One region of the Aerococcus sanguinicola genome, then DNA from elsewhere that is predicted to be linked to it. Evidence: predicted binding sites of a transcription regulator. Region 1 holds the regulator's gene; the other holds the start of a gene.
What was found. Region 1 encodes CtsR, which represses protease genes until heat stress. Its sites were predicted from a motif close to TTGGTCAAAAAAGGTCAAANA; they were not measured.

Region 1 (10,883 bases):
CCTGCTCGGCCTGAAAGAGAATGTTATTATCGGTAAGATCATCCCAGCAGGTACAGGGATGGCCCGCTACCGTTACATGGAACCTAAGAAATTAGGCGAAGTGCCAACAACGGAAGAATATGTGACCAATGAAGATGGGGAACAAGTGATTGTTGAACACCCTGTTGAGCCTGAAAACTATGTGGGACACCCATAGAACATGTCGTTTAAAAAATTGAAAATTAATCAAATTTTATAGAGAGTGTGACAAAAGTCGATTAGGTCTGACTTTTGGAACACGTAGAGGCTGGAGCTTGTCTTCCAGCCTTTTTTCTATGGGAAAAGTAGAAGGATAACCACAGCCAGGCTGATGAAGGGGACGAAGGGAAGGGGGTGGTGCTTGGCTTGGTGGCTGAGGAAGAAATAGGCCAGGGCTAGGGCTGAGCTGAGGAAGATGATTTCCAGACTGGCGGATAGGCCGTATGCTAGGCAGAGGCTGGTGAAGAGCTTAATATCCGCTCCGCCAAGACCTTCCTTGATGATCTGGTTGAGGGCGTAGAGGGCCAGACAAAGGGCCAGGGCCTGGAGCCAGCGCTCTAATTGCCAGGTCTCTTCGCGTGCTAGGCAGGCTAGGAAGAGGAGGATCTGGAAGCGGTTAGGGACGACCAGGGCAGTGAGGTCTGTGGCTGTCATAAGAGTTAGGATAGCGAGAATAACCAGATCGCTGTAAGCCTCTTGAGAGATCAGGTAGAAGGCCGTACAAGCGAAGAGAAGCTCAATGAGAGGGTAGTAGAGAGGGACAGGGGCTCGGCAGACTTGGCACCTGCCCCGGCAGAGCAGATAGCCGAGGATGGGGCAGAGGGTCCAATAAGGGAGTCTGGTCTGGCAATGGTCGCACTGGGACCGTCCCCAAATAATGGCACCGGAGTGGATGGTGCGGTAGGCCCAGAGCATGAGAAAGGATGCTAGGCAGGCTAAGGCAAAGAATAAATAGATTTGACTGAGTATGAACATGATGTATAACCTCCTTACTCATATATAAACGAAAAAAGGCAAAATTCACGTCGGATTTATTATTTTTATTTGGCCGAATCTTTCGTTATAATGGAGAAAATACCCAGAAAGGTTGATGGCTATGCTAACGTTGACGGATATCTCTTATGCTAGGGATGGCCGGCAGATCCTAGACAAGATTAATCTCCAAGTCCAAGCGGGAGAGTCTCTGTCTATTAATGGCCCCTCAGGCAGTGGCAAATCGACCATCCTGAAGATTATCGCCCAATTGCTTAGACAAGATAGCGGTCAAGTCACTTACCAGGGCAAAGCAGCCCAAAGCTATGACTATCAAAGCTACCGCCAAGACGTTTCTTATTGTGTCCAAAATCCCGTCCTCTTTGGCAAAAGCGTCCAGGATAACTTTGATTTTGTCGCCGAGGTCCATCAGAAGGCCCTGGACCAGGACCGCTTAACAATGCTTAAAGCGGCTCTAGGCTTAGCTGACCTGACCGATGACCAAGGGGTGGAGACCCTGTCAGGCGGCGAACGCCAGCGTCTGGCCTTGATCCGCCACCTGGTCTTCCCACCCAAGATCCTCTTATTGGATGAGGTTGTCTCTTCTTTGGATGAAGCTTCTGCCCAGGCTGTCTGGCAGCTTATTTTGACCGAAGCTGACCGCTGGGACATGGCCCTGCTTTGGGTTTCCCACCGGCCAGAAGACCAAGACATGGCCGACCGTTCCCTCTACTTAGTGGATGGTCACTTGCAGGAAGGAGGAAGTAAGTCATGACCCATGAACTCGTCATTAGTCCCACTTCTCTAGCTCTATCCTTCGTCCTCGTCTTGGTAGCGCTAGCGATTTCTTATAAGGAGAAGCTGGTCCTCAACAAAGATATGTTGGTTGCAGTTGTGCGTATGATTGTCCAATTAGTTGTGGTTGGCTACATCCTGACCTATGTCTTCCAGATCGATAGCTTCTGGGTGACCCTGGTAGCGATGGGGATCATGATCTTTAATTCAGCCTGGAACGCCAAGAAGCGTGCCCAAGGTCTAAGCAATGCCTTTAAGATTTCCCTAATAGCGATCTTTTCAGGGATTGGACTATCGGTGCTAATTTTGGTCCTATCTGGCACCCTGCAATTTGTGCCCCAGCAGATGATCCCGATTACCGGCATGCTGGCGGGTAACGGCATGAAGATTGTTGGGCTATGCTTTAATAATATGCACACTCTCTTCGATGCCCGCCGCCAGGAAGTCTTTGAGAAGCTGGCTCTCGGCGCCTCGACCAAGCAGGCCTCCTGGTCGATCATCCATGATACCATCAAGGGGGCTCTCCAACCGACCATCGATGGGATGCGGACCCTGGGTTTGGTCACCTTACCGGGCATGATGACCGGGATGATGATGGCTGGGTCCATGCCTCTTCAGGCGATCATGTACCAGATTATGGTTTACTTCATGATTTTGTCCTGCGGGGCAGTGGCCAGTATCCTCTGTACTTATTTGGCCTATCCCCACTACTTCACGGAATTCGGCCAATTGAAGGAAAAATTTTAGAAAAATCAAAAAAAGCTCTTGCCTAAAGCCAAAGAACTGTGCTATACTTATCAAGTCGTCACGAGGGAACAGTTCTTTGGAATGAGAGCTTAAAAATCTCAAAAAAGCTATTGACGAAAGTCAAAACTTGTGATATTATATAATAGTTGTTACAAAACAACTTACCGACATGGAGGATTAGCTCAGCTGGGAGAGCGTCTGCCTTACAAGCAGGATGTCGGGGGTTCGAACCCCTCATCCTCCATAACTTTGATTCGTTAGCTCAGTCGGTAGAGCATCTGACTTTTAATCAGAGGGTCGGGAGTTCGAGCCTCCCACGGATCATAACAAATTCGAATATGAATTTGATGCCGGCTTAGCTCAGTTGGTAGAGCATCTGATTTGTAATCAGAGGGTCGAGGGTTCAAGTCCTTTAGCCGGCATGTATATCACGCGGAATTAGTTCAGTGGTAGAACATCACCTTGCCAAGGTGGGGGTCGCGAGTTCGAATCTCGTATTCCGCTTATTTGATTTTTTATGGATCTGCTTGTTAATAGGCCGGGGTGGCGGAACTGGCAGACGCACAGGACTTAAAATCCTGCGGTGGTTACACACCGTACCGGTTCGATTCCGGTCCTCGGCATTATAATTTTATACGCACCCATGGCTCAACTGGATAGAGTACCTGACTACGAATCAGGCGGTTGCAGGTTCGAATCCTGCTGGGTGCATACCGGGAAATAGCTCAGCTTGGTAGAGCACTTGGTTTGGGACCAAGGGGTCGCAGGTTCGAATCCTGTTTTCCCGACTCGATTAAGGCCTTACGCTCTGTAAGGTCTTTTTTGTGTGTGGCATGTGATAAAAAGGGGCGTATAATAAATAGTATTGGTGATCATTCCTTATGCTTTGATTTTAATCGAACCATGCAAAAAGCGATCGCTCGAGAGCCATAAGCTGGCTTTGGAGCGATCGCTTTTACTGTGCTTTATTTTACTTTTAGAAGAAGAGACCGACTACGCTGGCTACGAGTAGGGAAGAGAGGATGGAACCCAAGAGGACCTTAACTAAAGATTGGGAAAGGACCTTGGATTGCTTCTCGCTAATGCCCTTGATGGCGCCGAGGGTGATCCCCATGGTACCGAAGTTGGAGAAGGATACCAGGTAGGTGGCTACCATAGCCTGGGTCTTGGCACTAGCCCCACCCAGGAGGCTTTGGAATTCACCCATGGCAACGAATTCGTTGGTCAACAGCTTGGTCGCCATGAGACTCCCCGCTTTGACAATGTCTTCGCTTGGAATCCCGATAATGAAAGCCAGGGGTGAGAAGACATAGCCCATGGTTTCGGTGAAGGTGATGCCGAAGATCCCTTCAACAATGGAGTTCAGGAAGGTGATCAAGGACACGAAACCAATCACCATGGCAGCGATAATAATAGCAAGGTTGAAGCCGTCGGTGATGTATGAGCCAAGCATGTCAAAGAAGTTGCCTTTGTCTTCGGCACTTTCTTCTAGCAGTTCAAATTCTTCGCCGGTTTCGACTTCTTCCGCTTCGTAAGGGTTCATGACGCTGGCGATCACTAGAGCAGCGAAGATGTTTAAGAAGACTGCTACAACGACATATTCGCCAGGAATCATTTGCATATAAGCAGCTAGGGTTGAAGCTCCGACTGCAGACATCCCAGACAAGCAGATGGTGAAGAGGGAGCGAGGGTCCATGTTTTGGATAATTTCTTTAATCGAAATAAAAGCTGAGGTGTTACCTAGCACGGCTGTTGAAATAGCGAATTGACTTTCGACTTCTCCCATACCGGTAATGAAGTTGATCCCTTTTCCGACCCATTTCATGATGAAGGGGAGAACTTTGATATAGTTCAAGATCCCAATCAGTGCTGAAATGAAGACCAGGGGCAAGAGAACGTTGAAGAAGAAGACTGAGGCGCCTTCTTCGATGACGATGCCACCGAAGACGAAGCTAATCCCGCCTTGGGCTTGGGCAATCAGCCAGCTGAAGAAGTTGGAGATGCCTTCCAGAGCAGTGATCCCTGCTGAGGTCCTGAGGCAGATGAAGGTGAGGACCAACATAGCGACAAACATCAGGACAATGTTTTTAACTTTGTTTTTGATTTTTGAACGATCGTAGGATAAGAGGGCAGCCAGGGCCAAGATGACCAGGATCCCAATTAGATTCCGAATAATTCCCACAGTATATTCCTCCTATTGCTTATAATCTTGGGCGCGGTTAACAACAGCTGATATTGACAGGTCTTCGTAGACCGAGTGCATGGTGCTGGTTGCTAAATTCGCTGCAGCTTGGGCGAGTTGGGTCACTTCTTTAATGTCCAGTTCATGGCCGTAGTGGTAGTTGGCCCAGACAATGGTTGCCATAGCACAGTCACCTGCGCCGTTCGCGCTAACCACGTCGGATTCTAGCACTGGGACATAGTGGGTTTCTTCTGAGTTGGCGCAGACCATTCCCTTGGCGCCTAGGGAAATGAAGGCATTCTTAACCCCCATATCAATAAGCTTCTCAGCGGCTTGACGGGCAGTTTTTTCGTCCAAGATCTTGATGCCGGTGTAGAGTTCTGCTTCATATTGGTTGGGTTTGATGGTATCAATCCGGTCTAATACCGCTTCGAAACGTGCCGCCTTGGCAACCGATACAGGTTCCACATAGAGGGGCGCCTCGACATGGTCAACAATCCACTCAATCGTCTCCCGGGAGACATTGGCGTCAATGACACAAATCTTGGCTTGGTTTAAGAAGTCCAAGCGGCCGGCCAAGAAGTCCGGTGTGATACGTTTAACGATATCCATATCGTTGACACCGGTAATCATATCCCCGTCGCTATCTGTGACGTAGAGATAGGTTGAGGTGTGTTCGTCCTCTAATTTCTCTGCATAGTCGAGGGAAATATTTAATTCTCGACATGATTTTTCAACTAGTAAACCAAAATCATCATCACCATAAGCGGTCACGAGATAGGTCGGTACCTCTAATTGCACTAAATTGTGCGCGATATTACGGCCGACACCCCCTGGACTCAGGTAGATGTGACCAATGTTGGAATCCCGCTCCCGGTACATGGGACCAGAAATCCCTGCGATATCCATGTTTAAGCCGCCGATAATTGCGACATATGACTCATTCGTCATCCCACTGCCTCCTTTAAAATTTGCATAAGATTGCACGCTTTCTATTATACACAATTCTACTTAAGAATGGCACGATTTCATGAAATTGTAAAGAGAAAGCGCTTTAAAAATTAGCTGTTCTAAAGCCGATTAGACCGGGGCAAAAGCTTGGTTTGGTCAAGTTTTGCCAGACAAAGATATTGACGCTTGGCTGAAAATTCGGTATGATAAAGTTGAACGTCAAACTTAGTCAGACTAGAGGTGATTAAAAATGCGTAATAAAAACATGTCTGATATAATAGAAGCCTACCTGAAACAAGTCTTACAGGAGTCGTCGAATGTTGAAATTCGGCGGAGTGAAATCGCTGAGCGTTTCGAATGTGTTCCCTCACAAATTAACTATGTCATTAACACCCGCTTTACTCCCCAGAACGGTTATCATGTGGAGAGTAAACGTGGGGGCGGCGGTTATATCCGGATCGTTAAGATGACGGTAGTTGATGAGGCGGACTATATCGATTCGATGATCCAGCTGATTGGCGATGAATTATCAGATAAGGATGCCCAAGCAATTATTAGTAATTTACACAAGAATGACTTGCTTACGAAGTTGGAAGCGCGCTTGATCTATGCGAGCTTAGACAAGGACGTCATGGCCCATGTGAACCAAGCCGATTCCTTACGCGCCTTGATCTTAACGAATGTGCTTCGTAAGTTGAAATACGATCATTAAACTGCGCGAAGATTGGAGTTTAGACCATGAAAGAAATCTATACGGAAAAAGCCCAGAAAGCCTTAGCCTATGCCTTAGATGCGGCGAAGGATTTCCGCCACCATGCCATTGGGACAGAGCACCTGTTGATGGGTCTTTTAGCCGAACCTGATGGCATCGCCCATGCGGTCCTGAGCCCTCATATTGGTGACTATGAAACCCTCAAAGAAGAGGTTGAGTTCGTCGTGGGCTACGGGTCAGGCCAAGACCCTTATAATGAATTAGGCGAGCCTGTCTATTCCCCCCGTGCCAACAAAGTGCTCTATCTCAGCACAGAGGAAGCTAAGAAGAATCGGGCTTCCTTAGTAGGGACCGAACATATCCTCTTGGCTCTCATGCAAGAAGAAGTCCTAGCTACTCGTATTTTACGGAATTTGGGGGCGGATCCTGATATTATCCGCCGTGACATCTACCAGATGCTCGGCCTGCCTTTAGATAGGTCGGGACGCAAGAAACAAGGGAAAGTTGATCCTCACAAGAGTAAGACCCCAACCTTGGATGCAGTCAGCAAGGATTTAACCAAACGGGCCCACAATGGCCAACTTGACCCCATCATCGGTCGGGAAAAAGAAGCTCGACGCATCCTCCAGATTCTCAGCCGCCGGACTAAGAATAACCCTGTCCTCGTGGGCGAACCTGGTGTGGGTAAGACCGCTATTGCGGAAGGCCTAGCCCAGGCCATTGTTAGTGGGCAAGTCCCCGAAAGCTTAGAGAACAAGCGCTTGATGATGCTCGACATGGGCTCTTTGATTGCGGGAACTAAGTACCGGGGTGAATTCGAAGATCGAATGAAACATCTGATTGAGGAAGTCATCCAAGATGGCCAGGTCATTCTCTTCATCGACGAATTGCATACCCTTATCGGAGCTGGCGGAGCAGAAGGGACTATGGATGCTTCCAATATCCTTAAACCCGCCCTAGCCCGCGGTGAAGTTCAAGTGATTGGGGCGACCACCCTCAATGAATATCAGAAGTATATTGAAAAAGATGCTGCCCTGGAACGTCGCTTTGCCAAAGTCCAAGTTGATGAACCGACAATTGAAGAAACCCGGTCCATCCTGGCTGGCATCCGCCAAGCCTATGCGGACTTCCACCAAGTGACGATTACCGATGAAGCCATTGACGCGGCAGCCAATTTGAGCGCACGCTATATTTCCGACCGCTTCCTGCCAGACAAAGCCATCGACGTGATGGATGAAGCCGCAGCAACCAAACGTCTGGATGCCCAAGGGAAAACGGACCAAGCTGGCAAGAGTCAGGATTTGGTTCGCGACTACCGGCAACTAGAAGAAGACAAGCTAAGGTGTGTGGCTGAGCAGAACTTCCAAGAGGCTGCCAAGCTTCATGCCAAGCAAAAAGAGCTGGAAGAGGCCCTCAATAAGTTAGAGAGCAAGCGTAAGAAGAAAAAGCAAAACTATAACTTATCGATCGGTGAAGAGGAGATTGCCGCAATCATTGCCCAATGGACCGGTATTCCGATTAGCCAGCTCACCGAAACGGAAAATCAGAAGCTCTTAGCCTTGGAGGAACGCCTCCACCGTCGAGTCAAAGGCCAGGATGAGGCGACCAATGCGGTGGCTCGTGCTGTACGCCGGGCCCATTCCGGGATCAAAGACCCCAACCGGCCTATCGGTTCCTTTATGTTCCTAGGCCCAACCGGGGTCGGGAAAACCGAATTAGCCAAGAGCCTGAGCGAAGAGCTCTTCGGGTCCGAACGCCACTTGATCCGGGTCGATATGTCCGAATTTATGGAAAAATATTCAACCAGCCGGATGATCGGTTCTGCCCCAGGCTATGTGGGCTATGACGAAGGGGGTCAATTGACCGAGAAAGTACGCCAACACCCTTATTCAGTCGTGCTCTTTGATGAAGTGGAGAAAGCCCATCCCGATATTTTCGACCTGCTCTTACAAATCCTCGATGATGGCTACATCACCGATAGCAAGGGTCGGATGGTGGACTTCCGCAATACCATCATTATCATGACCTCTAACCTCGGAGCAACAGCTCTGCGTGATGAGAAGACAGTCGGTTTTGGCCAGGAGTCCGTCAGCCATGACTATGACCGGATGAGCCAACGTATCCGAGAAGAGTTGAAGCAACAATTCCGTCCCGAATTCCTCAACCGGATTGATGAAATTATCGTCTTCCACTCCCTCAACCAAGAACAAGTGGGCGAAATCGTCCGCAAGTTTACAGATGCCATGGCCGACCAATTGGCCCAGCAAGGTATTGACCTCCGCCTTACCCACGGCGCCATCAAAGTCCTCGCTGAAAAAGGTTTTAGCCCAGAATACGGAGCCCGTCCCGTGCGTCGGGAAATCCAAAGCCAAATCGAAGACCCACTCAGCGACCTCATCCTATCCCAAGCCGTCGGAGAAGGTGACCGCCTAACCATCGGCTCACGCCAAGGCAAACTCTACATCCGCATCCAACACGAAGACGGCAGCGAAGAAAAAGAAAGCCTAGTGAAAGTCCAGGGTGTGAGGGCAGGCGGTTAGCTTTCCTTCACTGGAGCAAGTCGCCAGAGCAGTCTCATAGACTGCGGCGGAGACTTGTGAAGTGACAGGAAAGCTGTCAGCCCGACCCCGACTAGATAAGGGTGTGAGCAAGAGCGTTTAGACTTGAATGATTGGAGCCCAAACGGAAAAGAGTGGCTTTAGCCGATCGTTCCGATTGGGTGAAATCACTTCAAGTCTGCTCTAGCGAACCCGACTACACAGGGTGTGAGGGCAGGCGGTTAGCTGAACACACAACGGTAAGCATGGAGTGTGGGTTGATAGAGGTTAGCACACAAACGCGGCTGCGGAGTGTGGACTGGCGGAGCTGAAGACTCAAACAAGCTCGTTGACTGTGGATTGATAGAAATGAACCCACAATCAGGCTTACGGAGTGTGTGTTAGCAGCTCTCAATCCCCAAACGAGACTATAAAGTGTGGGTTGACCAGCCAGGAGACACTGCCCCTATAAGCTAAACGATATATGAAGAGAGTTGGCCAGGTGCCAACTCTTTTTGTTTATCATATCTAGGGCAAACTTTTCAGCTGCCAAGCCTGTATGGTATAATGCTAGAAACAGAAGAAGTGAGGTGGATGGTATGGATAAGAAAACAAAGGCGGGACTTTTTGTATTAGGTTCTCTCGCTGCAGTGACAGCGGTAGCTGCTGTTGCATTTTTTGAAGAAGATAATGAATCGACCTTTAGTAACTTGCTAGATACGGTGGGCAAGAAGGGCAAGGCCCATGGACAAGACTTGGTCGACAAGTTGCCCTTCTTTTCGGATGATTCTTCAGCCGGTAAGTGGAAAGATCGGGCATCAGACCTTTACCAATTGGTTGACTCTTTCCGGTCAGATGATTAGATCAAACCGTCTGGGTGAGTATCTGAACTATTACTCAATGGTCAAGACTGGAAAAAGAACAGTTTAAGAATACGAGGGATTGCTTGCGGGCAATCCTTTTTTATTTAGGGTGTGAGCAAGAGCGCTTAGCTTTGGATGCTTGGAGTAAGTTGGAATAAGGGCAAGCCCCGCTTGCACGTTTCCAACTTGCGAAAGCACTCCAAAGCTGCTCTGGCGAACCCGACTATAGGGTGAGAGCAAGAGCGTTTAGGCTTGAATGACTGGAGCCCAAACGAAAAAGAGCGGCTTTAGTCGATCGTTCCCTTTTGCTGAAGTCACTCCCTTTCTGCCAAGTCGAACCCAACTTAAAAATTAAAATTTTCTCATCATCCCCTTAATCTGTGCTATAATTGACCTATTAATAACATAAAGGAGTGACGGCTGATGGCAATTTATGGCCAAAAATTAGGCATTGTCGGAGTAGGTTTTGTCGGTTCCAAAATTTTATCCAATGTTTTGGCTGCCAATCTCTTCTCTGAAATTGTCTTGATTGATGAGAAAAAAGAGAAGGCAGCGGGAGAAGCCCTCGACGAGCGCCATGCTATGGGCCTCGGTTCGACCCAGCATGTGAGGGTCTATGCCGGTGACTATAGTGATTTAGCAGATGCGGATGTGATTGTAGTTGCTGCAACCCACATCTACGAAGATGAAATTCCGGCTGAACGTCAGGATCTTTTGCTAGATAATATTCCGGTCCTGGATGATGTCATGTCAGGAATCTGTCAGCACACCCGGGAAGCCATCCTGGTCTTTATCTCCAATCCTGTTGATACCCTGGCCCATCTAGCAGTGACAGAATATCATTACCCCAAAGAAAGGGTCCTATCGACGGGGACCATGCTGGATTCAGCCCGCTTGCGCTACGCGGTGGCTGAGCACTACGGTATCGATCCCAAGTCAGTGACCGGCTACATGTTAGGGGAGCACGGCATGTCTTCTTTTGCAGCCTGTAGCCATCTCAATGTTCAGGGGATCCCCTTTGACCAGCTGAGCGATTATTTTGAAGGGATTAGCCCCCTCGATGTTGACCAATTGACAGAGGAAGTTGTCCAATCGGCTTATGATGT
Region 2 (10,883 bases), 560 kb from region 1:
CCCAGTTCCACGAGTTCATCCTTGGCTTCTGGACTCACTTGGACCTGAATGCCTTGACCTTTGAGCAGGTGATTCATTTCTTTGAGCATGAGGTCAATAATGACAATGAGCTCTTCTTTAGTCAATGGTTCAAATTCGACAATGGCGTCGAAGCGGTTAAGGAATTCCGGCTTGAAGTAGTCGTCCAGCTTGTCGAGAACCGTCTTGGTCTTACCTTGCTGGCTGGCGGCGAAACCGACGCTGGATTCGACACCGGCTGATCCCGCATTAGAGGTCATAATGATGATGGTGTCTTTAAAGGAAACCACCCGGCCTTGGGAGTCAGTGAGTCGGCCGTCATCCATGATCTGCAAGAAGAGGTTGAGGACATCGGGGTGGGCCTTTTCAATCTCGTCGAGAAGGATCAGGGAGTAAGGGCGGCGCCGGACTTGTTCGGTTAAACGACCAGCTTCTTCGTAGCCCACATAGCCAGGTGGTGAACCGATCAGCTTGCTGACACTGTGTTTCTCCATGTATTCACTCATATCAAAGCGCACCATGGCATCCTTGCTACCGAAGAGTTCGCGGGCGAGTTGACGGGCAAGTTCTGTCTTACCAACACCAGTCGGCCCAACGAAGAGGAAGCTACCGATAGGACGTTCACCAGCAGTCAAGCCGACCCGGTTGCGGCGGATAGCCCGACTGACAGCTTCAATCGCTTCATCCTGTCCGATGACACGGGACTGCAAGTTTTCCTCTAAGTTGATGAGCTGGTTTTGTTCTTGCTCTTGGAGGTCAGAGACAGGGATGCCGGTCTTTTCTTCCACAATGGATTGAATGTCTTCGACTTCCACCCGGGGGCGTTTTTCAGGGACATCCACATGGTTGTCGCGCATTTCTTGGTATTTGGCTAATTGGTCCCGGTAGTAGGCCGCTTTTTCATAGTCTTCGGCTTCGGTTGCCATTTGCTTCAGGTCATTCAATTGCGTAATTTGCTTGTCCAGCGATTCCAAGTCCACAAAAGGAATGGTAAGATTCTTGCGCGAGCCTGATTCATCTAAGAGGTCGATGGCTTTGTCCGGGAGCTGACGGTCAGTGATGTAGCGGTCAGATAGGCGGACAGTGGCTTCAATGGCCTCTGGGCTGTAGATAACATTGTGGTATTTCTCATACTTATCCGTAATGCCCTGGATAATTTCAAGGGTTTCTTCCACGCTTGGTTCTTCCACATAAACGGGTTGGAGGCGACGGGCGAGGGCCCCATCTTTTTCGATTTGGCGGAATTCATTGAGGGTGGTTGCCCCAACTAATTGGAGCTCACCCCGGGCTAGGGCTGGCTTGAGGATATTTCCTGCGTCCATGGAGCCTTCAGCGCTACCGGCACCGACAATTTCATGAATTTCATCAATGAAAAGGATAATGTCATCATTGGCACTGACTTCTTGGATTAATTGTTGCATTTTTTCCTCGAATTGCCCGCGCACACCGGTTCCTTGGACCAAGGAGGCTACATCTAAGGAAATCACTTCCTTATTTTGAAGTTTTTCAGGGACCTCCTTCGCCACAATTTTTTGGGCGAGGCCTTCAACTACCGCCGTTTTCCCAACACCGGCTTCCCCGATCAGGACGGGATTGTTTTTGTTCCGACGGTTGAGGATTTCGATCACTCGGCGAATTTCATTGTCGCGTCCAATTATGGGATCGAAGTGGTCATTCTGAGCCAGGTTCGTCATATTCGTGCCATAAGTTGACAGCAGGCTCTGTTCATTATTTGTACTTTGCCCTTGACCAGCGGTGAAGTTAGCAAAAGGATTCTCTCCCTGCTTGGAAGAGGCCTGGAAGCCTGCCGGGTTCTGGCGGAGGCTTCTAAAAATACTATCAAGGTCATTCCAAGGGAGGTCTTGGTTTGGGTTATTTTGTTGGTGGTTTTCTTGGGAGCCGCCATCATTGATGACTTCGCGATAACAATGTTGGCAGAGGTTGATGGCTTGGCGCTTGCCGTTAACATTGGCATACATATGGATCGCGGCTTGGCGCTTGCCACAGCGTTGACAAATCATAGGGTCACTCCTTTATCTTTACAAATACTTGGTCAAGTAGTGAGTCAAGATATCTTGACCAATACTGACTATATCTACATTATACATTGACCTTTACTGACTTTCAAGTTTTAAGCCTTAAATTTATCCCAGAAAGTGTACAAATTAGCTGGCAAAAAATAAAGATGTGAATCTGCTAAAAATTTAGGTAAAGACTTGCATAAAAAAACTGATAGCGGTATCATATGATTAAGTAATCTTTACCACAGGGCCTTGTTTCAAGTGCGCAAACGTGGTAAATTATTATTTAGGAGTATGTTCATCTCTCTTGAGTTTGAGTATTCTGCTACGAAGTGAAGTCAATAATATAGATTAAGGAGATATTTATTATGCAAAAAGAAACTTTCAATATTACTGCTGAAACTGGTATCCACGCACGTCCAGCTACTTTATTAGTTCAAACTGCTAGCAAGTTTGAATCTGAAATCAACTTGGAATATAAAGGTAAATCTGTTAACCTTAAATCCATCATGGGCGTTATGTCTTTAGGTGTTGGTAAAGGCGCAGATGTTGAAATTACAGCTGAAGGTAGCGACGAAGAAGAAGCTATCGCAGCTATTAAAGAAACAATGTCAAACGAAGGTTTGTCTGAATAATTGAAAACTTTCACTAACCGGTGCTCGCACCGGTTATTTTTTTTGTTTCTTTATAAAGAGTGAGACTGTTCCAAAAGTCGTTCAGGACTGACTTTTGGAACAGATTTTCGAAACAAGCTCCTTTTTAAGAGGCTGGGGCTTTTGTCCCATCCTCTTCGACTTCACAAACTCTATTCATTCAATTGTCAACTTTTATCGCAAGAGCTTTTTTAATAATTTAGGGATTTTTTCATGCATTGTTCAAGAAGTCTCTGGGAGACTATGCTAGAATAAAGTAAGACGCTAGAGGAATGGATAGCTCTGGCTAAGAAATTTAGAATAATTGTTCACAGGAGCAAGGAATTAGTGTACAATTTTAGCTAAGTTACTTTATATTTAATAGGGTAATTTGGGATATAGTGAAAGGAGTTTTCTTATGAAAACATCACAGTTAAAAGCGATTCTTAACCGTTTAGAAGCGATGACGGCAGATGATTCTGAGATTGAGGTAAGACGTTTCGAATTTGAAGGTCAGGAACGCTGCCAAGTTCGTTACGATCGTGAAACTGAGAGCTTTGAATTGCATGACCATACAATTAATGAAAGCTTCCAATTTGACGATATTGACTTAGTTGCCATTGAAATCTTTGAATTGTTGCAATAGAACGAAATCCGATTATCGGCAGTTAGCTGCTGAAACGCTGGGTCGTGTTTGGCACGGCTCTTTTTTTGAAGCGGATAAGGAAGGGTGAAGAGCGGTAGTGAATGCATTGAACTTGGATAAGCTGGCAGATAGACTAGCTGAAGCAGATGAAATTGTGGACTTGAATTGGCCGGGAGCTTTGGAAGTTAAGCAAATTAGCTATGATTCCAGAGAGGTTGAGCCGGGCTGCTTGTTCTTTTGTAAGGGGGCACACTTTGATCCGAAGTTTCTTGACCAGGCTAAGGCCAAGGGAGCGGTCGCTTATATAGCGGAAGATCATTATCCCCAAGTTGACCTTCCTTACTGCCAGGTGCGCGATGTCCGCCGGGCAATGCCCTTAGTGGCTGACGCTTTTTATGGGTCTCCCTACCAGGACTTTGACTTGATTGGGATTACGGGAACCAAGGGCAAGACGACGACCACAGCCTATCTCCATGCCATCCTCGATGCCTACCAAGAGGACCAAGGCAAGCCAGCAACAGCCTTCCTCTCCTCTAATCGTTTCGATGATGGGATTGATCGGGGCGCTTCCCAGCTAACGACGCCGGAATCCTTGCCATTGTTTAAGCACTTTGACCATGCCCGTCAGAGCCAGCGCGATTTCATGACCATGGAAGTGTCCAGCCAGGCTTTGAAGTATCGTCGGGTCGATCAAGTCCTATTTGATGTGGCAGCCTTTTTAAATATTTCAAGAGACCATATCAGCCCTAATGAACACCCTAATTTTGAGGATTATTTTGAAAGCAAGCTTAAAATTTTTGACCGGGCCAAGTGTGCCGTTCTCGTTAAAGATAGCGACCACTACGACCGTATTCTAGACCGTGCCCAAAGGAGTCCCGAAGTCGAAGAGATTATAACAGTGAGTCTCAATGATGCGAGCGCTGATTACTATGCGACAGATATCCAGGCGCAAGCGGACGGCCAGCGCTTTACCCTCCACGATCCGGAAGGGCAGGAAGAAATGACTATGAGTATGCAGGGAATCTTCAACGTGGAAAATGCCCTGGTCGCTATAGCCATTGCCCGTCATTACGGTGTTCCTTATGCCTTGATTAACCAAGCCTTGGCTCAAATTAAGGCACCAGGACGCATGGAGGTCTTTCAGTCAGCTGATGGCCAGCTGAAGGCTATCGTGGACTTTGCCCACAATCTCTTGAGTTTTGAGCAGCTTTTCCATGCTGCTAAGCAGATGTTCCCTGACCACCGCTACCGGATTGTCTTTGGGGCACCGGGAAATCGCGGGATCGGTCGGCGCGAAGACTTGCCCCAGGTTGCTGCCCAGGAGGCGGACGCCATTTACTTGACCATGGATGACCCAGGTACCGAGTCTGTTGAAACGATCTGTCAAACTCTCCACCAGCATGTCTTAGAGGCTGGTGGCCAAGCAGAGATTATATTGGACCGACCTCAAGCCATCCACCAAGCTTTTGTGGATGCAGCGGCAGACCAAGCGCCAAATGTGGTTCTTTTAGCCGGTAAGGGCGATGAATGTTTTATGAAGATTAATGGTAATAAGGAAGACTATTTAGGGGATGTGCACTATGCCCAGGCTGAATTGAAAGTCTATGACAAAGCGCAGTCAACTTCTAAGTAAGAGAAAGAGGAGGTCCGAAAGATGGATAAACTATATATTGGATTACTAGGTTTAGGGACAGTAGGGGGAGGGACGGCAGAAATTATCCTCCAACACCAGGAGAAGATGCAAGCTATCCTCGGTAAGGAAGTTGTTGTGAAGACGGCCTTGGTGAAGTCTGTGGATGAAGTCACTGGAGACTTAGCTGAACAAATTCCTCTAACAGAATCGCTGGATGACATCCTAAATGATCCTGAGATTGCAATTGTGGCAGAATTGATGGGGGGAATTGATTTCCCTAAACACTGCATTGAAGCAGCCCTTAATGCCGGCAAGCATGTGGTGACAGCGAATAAAGACTTGATCGCTGTCCATGGGGCAAGCCTCAGCCACTTAGCCCAGGAAAAAGGCCTCGATCTTTATTACGAAGCGGCGGTTGCTGGGGGAATTCCCATTCTCCGTGCCCTATCTAATTCGCTTGTGGCTGATGAATTGGTCCAAGTGCGGGGAATTCTCAATGGAACCACGAATTATATCCTCAGCCGGATGACCCAAGAGGGGGCAGACTATGCAAAGGTTTTAAAGGATGCCCAAGAACTTGGCTTCGCAGAAGCTGACCCAACAGCTGATGTCGAAGGTCTGGATGCAGGCCGTAAGGTAGTTATTCTGACTAAGATGGCTTTTGGAGCAGAGATTAGCCTAGATGACCTTCCTATTCAAGGGATTAGTCAAATTAAACAAGCTGATATCCAAGTAGCTAAGCAGCTCGGTTATATCATCAAATTATTAGGTTCGACCTCTTGCCAGGATGGCCAGGTCTATGCTGAAGTAGCGCCTACCCTTGTTCCTAATAGCCATCCTCTAGCTACGGTTAATGCAGAAATGAATGCTGTTTATACGGTTGGCCAAGCTAGTGGGGAATTGATGTTCTATGGTGCGGGGGCTGGCGCCTTACCAACAGGCTCTGCCGTCGTGGCTGATATTATTGCGATTGGTCGCAACATGAATGAAAGCACAGTTGGCGCACCTTTTGCCCGTTTTAACCGGGAAAGCACTTGGTCAAAGGCCAAGGATGTAACAGGACGGGCCTTCTTCCGCTTTAAATTGGTCAACCAAACCGGCGCTTTTGCCCGTTTGACGGAACTTTTTGCCAAGGCAAATATCAGCCTTGCCCATGTCCTTCAACTGCCTAGCGACAGTGAAGAAGCTGAGGTAGTTGTGGTGACGGATTTGATGACTATGGAAGAGAAGGCATATTTGCTTGAACTCGTAGAGGAAGCTGACCAGATGGCATGCGCTGCTTCTTATAATGTCTTAGACTAGAGGAGGCGGACGATGACACGTTTACTTGTACCTGCGACGTCAGCTAACCTGGGCCCTGGTTTTGATTCAATTGGTGTAGCGGTCAGCCTCTACTTAACCATGGATGTGTTAGAGCCAGCTGATGCTTGGTGGATTGACCATGACTTGGGCGATGACATTCCTCACGGTGAGGACAACCTGATCATCCAAACCATCCAAAAATTGGCCCCAGAAGTGCCTGCCCATAAACTCGCTATGCATTCCGATATTCCTTCAGCGCGAGGCCTAGGATCAAGTTCTAGCGCTATTATTGCAGGGATTGAATTAGCCGACCGTTTAGGACAAAAAGGCTGGTCAGAAGAAGAGAAGATTAATATGGCCAATGCGATTGAAGGGCACCCGGATAATGTGGCGCCTGCCTTGGCAGGAGGCTTAGTGATAGGGGTGGCCCTGGAAGCCGACCGGGTCTTATGGACCAAGCATACCTTCCCCCACATTGCCTTTGTGGTGACCATTCCTAATAAGCAGCTCCTGACTAGTCAGGCAAGGGCTGTCCTCCCCAAGCAATTGGACTTCGCCCAAGCTGTGAGAGCCAATGGTATCGGCAATGTCCTAGCTAGTAAGCTAGCTGTCGGCGAATTGGAAGAAGCTGGCCATCTTATGGAGATGGACCTCTTGCATGAGACCTACCGTAGCCCCTTGGTTCCTGAACTTAAGCAAGTGCGCCAAAGCTTAGACGGACAGGCTGGTGTTTATGGCACTTACTTAAGTGGCGCTGGGCCAACTATCATGACCCTGGCCCATAAGGAAAATGCTGAAGACTTAGCTGACATACTCAGCCATGATATCCAAGATGCTCAGATTCGTGTACTGGACCTCGACGAAGAGGGCGCACGCTGGCTAGATTAAATGAAAAAAGGCAGCCCGCAGAAAATTTGCGGGCTGCCTTTTTAATCGCCTATTAAGTTTTACTTTAGATATTTAGCGGCAGCTTGGTCGAGGATGAAGAGGGCATTGGGGTGGTTTTGAAGGACGCTGGCTGGCACTTCTTCAGTCACTGGCCCTTCTAATGCCGCTTGGACGATTTTGGATTTTTCTTCACCGAAGGCCATAAGGATAACTTTGTCCGCCTTCATAATGCTCGCAATCCCCATGCTCAAAGCCTGGGTGGGGACCTCGTCAATGCTATCGAAGAAGCGTTGGTTAGCTTCGATGGTCGACTGAGTGAGGTCAACTAGGCGGGTTAGACTATCGAAAGGTGATCCAGGTTCATTGAAGCCAATGTGGCCATTGTGACCGATGCCTAGGATTTGGACCTGGATGGGGTTTTGGTCAATAATGGCTTCATAGGCCTTAACTTCCGCTTGAGGGTTATCTGTACTACCGTCAGGAAGGTAGGAGGCGCGGAATGGCTTGGCAGCAAAAAGTTCTTTTTGCATGAAATAATGGTAGGATTGGGGATGGTCAGCCGGTAGACCATAGTATTCATCCAGGTTGATTGAAGTGGCCTGGCTGAAATCAAGATCAGATTCTCTAAGTAACTGGTAGAGTTTTTCTGGCGTTGAGCCGGTTGCTAAGCCAAAGACGGTCTGCGGATTAGTGCTGAGCTCTTCCTTAAAAAGCTCAAATACGGCTTGTGAGGCACTTTCTTTGTCGGCATATACTTGGTAGGGCATGTCTAAGTCCTTCTTTCTATTTTAAGCTTTAGGACTATTTTACCATGAATGCCGGTGAAAAAACTTTCATTCTTTAATTAAAAGAAATTTAGCGGACTGAAAGAGTCTTGAATTTCTAGGGGGACAGAGTAAAATAAAGGTCAGTAATAAGCTCTGCCATGTGATAAGTGATTGGGGCAGATATGAGAAAGGAATGAACAGAGATGTCAGAAATTTACAAGGCCAAGCGGGTGATCCTCAGCCAGGAAGACCTAAGTGATGCCTATGTTGAAGTAGCAGACGGCAAATTTGTTGGCATTTACACCGAACTTGAGGAGGGGCGGGATTATGTGGATCTAGGGGAAGTTACCCTGGCACCAGGCCTCTTTGACCTCCATATCCATGGCTTCTTGGGCCATGATGTAATGGACGCAGATCCCCAAGGCCTGGCAGCGATTGCGGAAGGCTTATTGTCTTGTGGGGTCACTTCTTGGTTGCCAACAACCCTGACTGCACCAACGGAAGAGCTCAACCAAGTCTGCCAGATGATTGGTGATACAGCACCTCACTTAAGTGGAGCCAAGGTCCAAGGAATTTTCCTAGAAGGTCCTTTTTTTACCGAGAAATACAAGGGCGCACAGAACCCCAATTACATGTTAGATCCAGAAATTGACCAGCTGAAAAATTGGCGGCAACTTTCCAAGGGCTTAGTTAACCGGATCGGGATTGCGCCAGAACGTGAAGGGGCAGTTGACTTTGTCAAAGCTGCCAAAGATCTGGGCGTCCATGTCGGCTTAGGCCACTCTAATGCGAGCTATGACCAGGCCAAGGCCTGCCATGAAGCGGGGGCTGACTTCTTTGTCCACACCTACAATGGTATGTCTGGTCTCCACCACCGCGAACCGGGTATGGTGGGAGCAGCGCTCAGCTTCAAGGAGGTCTATGCTGAACTCATCTGTGACGGTTACCATGTCCATCCGCGCGCTGCTCAAATTCTAGTCGACCAACGTGGGCCAAAAGAAAGCCTCCTCGTGACCGACTGCATGCGAGCAGGGGGCTTAGCAGATGGGCCTTCCAAGCTAGGTGAGTTTGAAGTCATCGTTAAAGATGGAGCTGCCCGCTTGAAGGAGGGCGGTAACTTAGCTGGTTCCATCCTAGAATTAAAGACAGCTGTCAAGCATGTGGTGGAATGGGGCTTAGCGTCGGTCTCCGAAGCTGTCCGGATGGCTTCCTATTACCCAACCAAATCGCTAGGTTTGGAAAATGTCTGTGGTCAAATTAAGCCTGGCCTGGATGCGGACTTCATTATTCTGGACGAAAACTTGGATCTTAAAGCCACCTATCTCAAAGGGGAATGCCGCTACCAAGCCTAGCCTGGCCGCCCTAAAAAGGAGCTCATTTATGATCACTTGCCTGCTTTGTCTCGTCCTCGTCTTCGCTTTTCTCTATATTTATCGAAAGGTCAACCAGCGTCTCTACCGAGCTGAACTGGCTGAGGACTTGGTATTTGACCTCGGACCCCGGGCTTACCGGCAGGCGGTCCAGGTGCGGGGGCAAGATCGGACCAAGCCCCTTATCTTATGGGTTCACGGAGGGCCAGGTCTCCCTAATCCGGCGCTTACTTATAGCTACCAGAAAGCATTGGAAGACGATTTTATTATCTGCTACTGGACCCAGGCTGGTTCAGGGCGGTCTTACTACCTTAATCCGGACCGCTATCAGGAGGGCCCCAGCTACCAGGAATTGGAAGCGAGCCTGGATGACTTAGTCGATAAACTTTGCCAGCGTTACGGTAAGGAGAGGCTGATCTTGGTCGGCCATTCTTTTGGGTCCATCTTGGGCCTAGGCTATGCCAAGGCCCATCCAGGCAAGCTCTTAGCCTATGTGGGGATCAGTCAGATTACGGACATGATTGCCGGTAATTTCCTCATCTTGGATATGGCTGAGGGGGTCATCAACCGTCTTGGTGACCGCCAGGCCCTGGCTTCCTTGACTAAGGCCAAGCGAGCTACCCGCCATGCCCTCCAGTCTCGCTATATTGAAGCAAAGAATTATCTTAAGGTGGAGCGCTTGGCCCAAGATTATCTGCGGACGATTCCCTGGAAGGCCCAAGCAAAGGTTGTTTGGCAAGTTCTCAGCTCACCTGATCTAAGCTGGGCCGACCTGCGTTGGTATGGGCTTATGGCCTGCCAAGGGACGCGCTTTACCCAGATTCAAGCTGACCTGATGGAAGAGGCCCAGCGTATGGACTTATCAGCTATCGATCGCTTGGAGGTCCCTCTGCTCCTAGTCTCAGGATCCCTGGACTGGCAAGCCCCCCTAGACCAAGTCTTTGACTTCTTTGACCAAGTCCAAGCTCCCCAGAAGGCTTTCCGTATTATCCCTGGAGCCGGCCACAGCCCTTTCCTCTCGCATAAGAAGCTCTTTAGCCAGTGCCTGAAGGATTATTTATACTATCATTTGAAAGATTGAGGCTGAAATTTTCAGCCTCTTTTTACATAATTTTCTTTTGGTTTGGCGAGATAAATGATTGATGGTGACCATAATTGACCAGTTAAGGGTATTAATATCAAAAAAAGTGATCGAATATGATCGAAAATGATTGAAACGATCCTTCGAACATGGTATTCTATTAATTGAGAGGGGGTGTTGAAAACGCTTGCGACAGAAAGAAGGCAACTCATTGTGGAGATGCTCGAGAAAGAATCCCTAGTCAAGGTAACCAGTCTGGTTGACCAACTCGGGGCTTCTGAGGCGACTATCCGCCGTGACTTATCCACTTTAGAAGATGAAGGGAAGCTAACCCGCGTTCATGGTGGCGCCAGACGGCACTATTCATTGGATAATGAGAAGTCACTCGACGAGAAATTGACCCAACATATTGAAGAGAAGGAAGCGATTGCCAAGGCAGCGGCTAACTTAGTTCAAGACAAGGATATTATTTATTTAGATGCTGGGACAACCACCCTACAGATGGTTCCCCATTTAGCGGGCCTC

Region 2: a site for CtsR is predicted at 2,123-2,143, ahead of AWM72_RS07365 (ATP-dependent Clp protease ATP-binding subunit). Genes of this name have one in related genera too.

Annotation. Positions count from the first base shown of each region.
Region 1 is NZ_CP014160.1:1,090,448-1,101,330, forward strand. Features, by position in the region: gene rpoC (DNA-directed RNA polymerase subunit beta') at 1-196, shown strand, start outside; gene AWM72_RS04865 (prepilin peptidase) at 313-993, opposite strand; gene AWM72_RS04870 (ABC transporter ATP-binding protein) at 1,109-1,765, shown strand; gene AWM72_RS04875 (ABC transporter permease) at 1,762-2,532, shown strand; tRNA gene AWM72_RS04880 (tRNA-Val) at 2,704-2,776, shown strand; tRNA gene AWM72_RS04885 (tRNA-Lys) at 2,784-2,856, shown strand; tRNA gene AWM72_RS04890 (tRNA-Thr) at 2,882-2,954, shown strand; tRNA gene AWM72_RS04895 (tRNA-Gly) at 2,965-3,036, shown strand; tRNA gene AWM72_RS04900 (tRNA-Leu) at 3,070-3,155, shown strand; tRNA gene AWM72_RS04905 (tRNA-Arg) at 3,170-3,243, shown strand; tRNA gene AWM72_RS04910 (tRNA-Pro) at 3,247-3,320, shown strand; gene AWM72_RS04915 (NupC/NupG family nucleoside CNT transporter) at 3,509-4,714, opposite strand; gene AWM72_RS04920 (carbohydrate kinase family protein) at 4,727-5,665, opposite strand; gene AWM72_RS04925 (CtsR family transcriptional regulator) at 5,916-6,377, shown strand; gene AWM72_RS04930 (ATP-dependent Clp protease ATP-binding subunit) at 6,404-8,917, shown strand; gene AWM72_RS04935 (hypothetical protein) at 9,514-9,777, shown strand; gene AWM72_RS04940 (lactate/malate family dehydrogenase) at 10,201-10,883, shown strand, end outside.
Region 2 is NZ_CP014160.1:1,647,989-1,658,871, forward strand. Features, by position in the region: gene AWM72_RS07365 (ATP-dependent Clp protease ATP-binding subunit) at 1-2,039, opposite strand, end outside; gene AWM72_RS07370 (phosphocarrier protein HPr) at 2,408-2,674, shown strand; gene AWM72_RS07375 (YkuJ family protein) at 3,090-3,317, shown strand; gene AWM72_RS07380 (Mur ligase family protein) at 3,415-4,950, shown strand; gene AWM72_RS07385 (homoserine dehydrogenase) at 4,972-6,252, shown strand; gene thrB (homoserine kinase) at 6,265-7,140, shown strand; gene AWM72_RS07395 (glucosamine-6-phosphate deaminase) at 7,200-7,907, opposite strand; gene nagA (N-acetylglucosamine-6-phosphate deacetylase) at 8,111-9,259, shown strand; gene AWM72_RS07405 (alpha/beta fold hydrolase) at 9,288-10,358, shown strand; gene AWM72_RS07410 (DeoR/GlpR family DNA-binding transcription regulator) at 10,533-10,883, shown strand, end outside.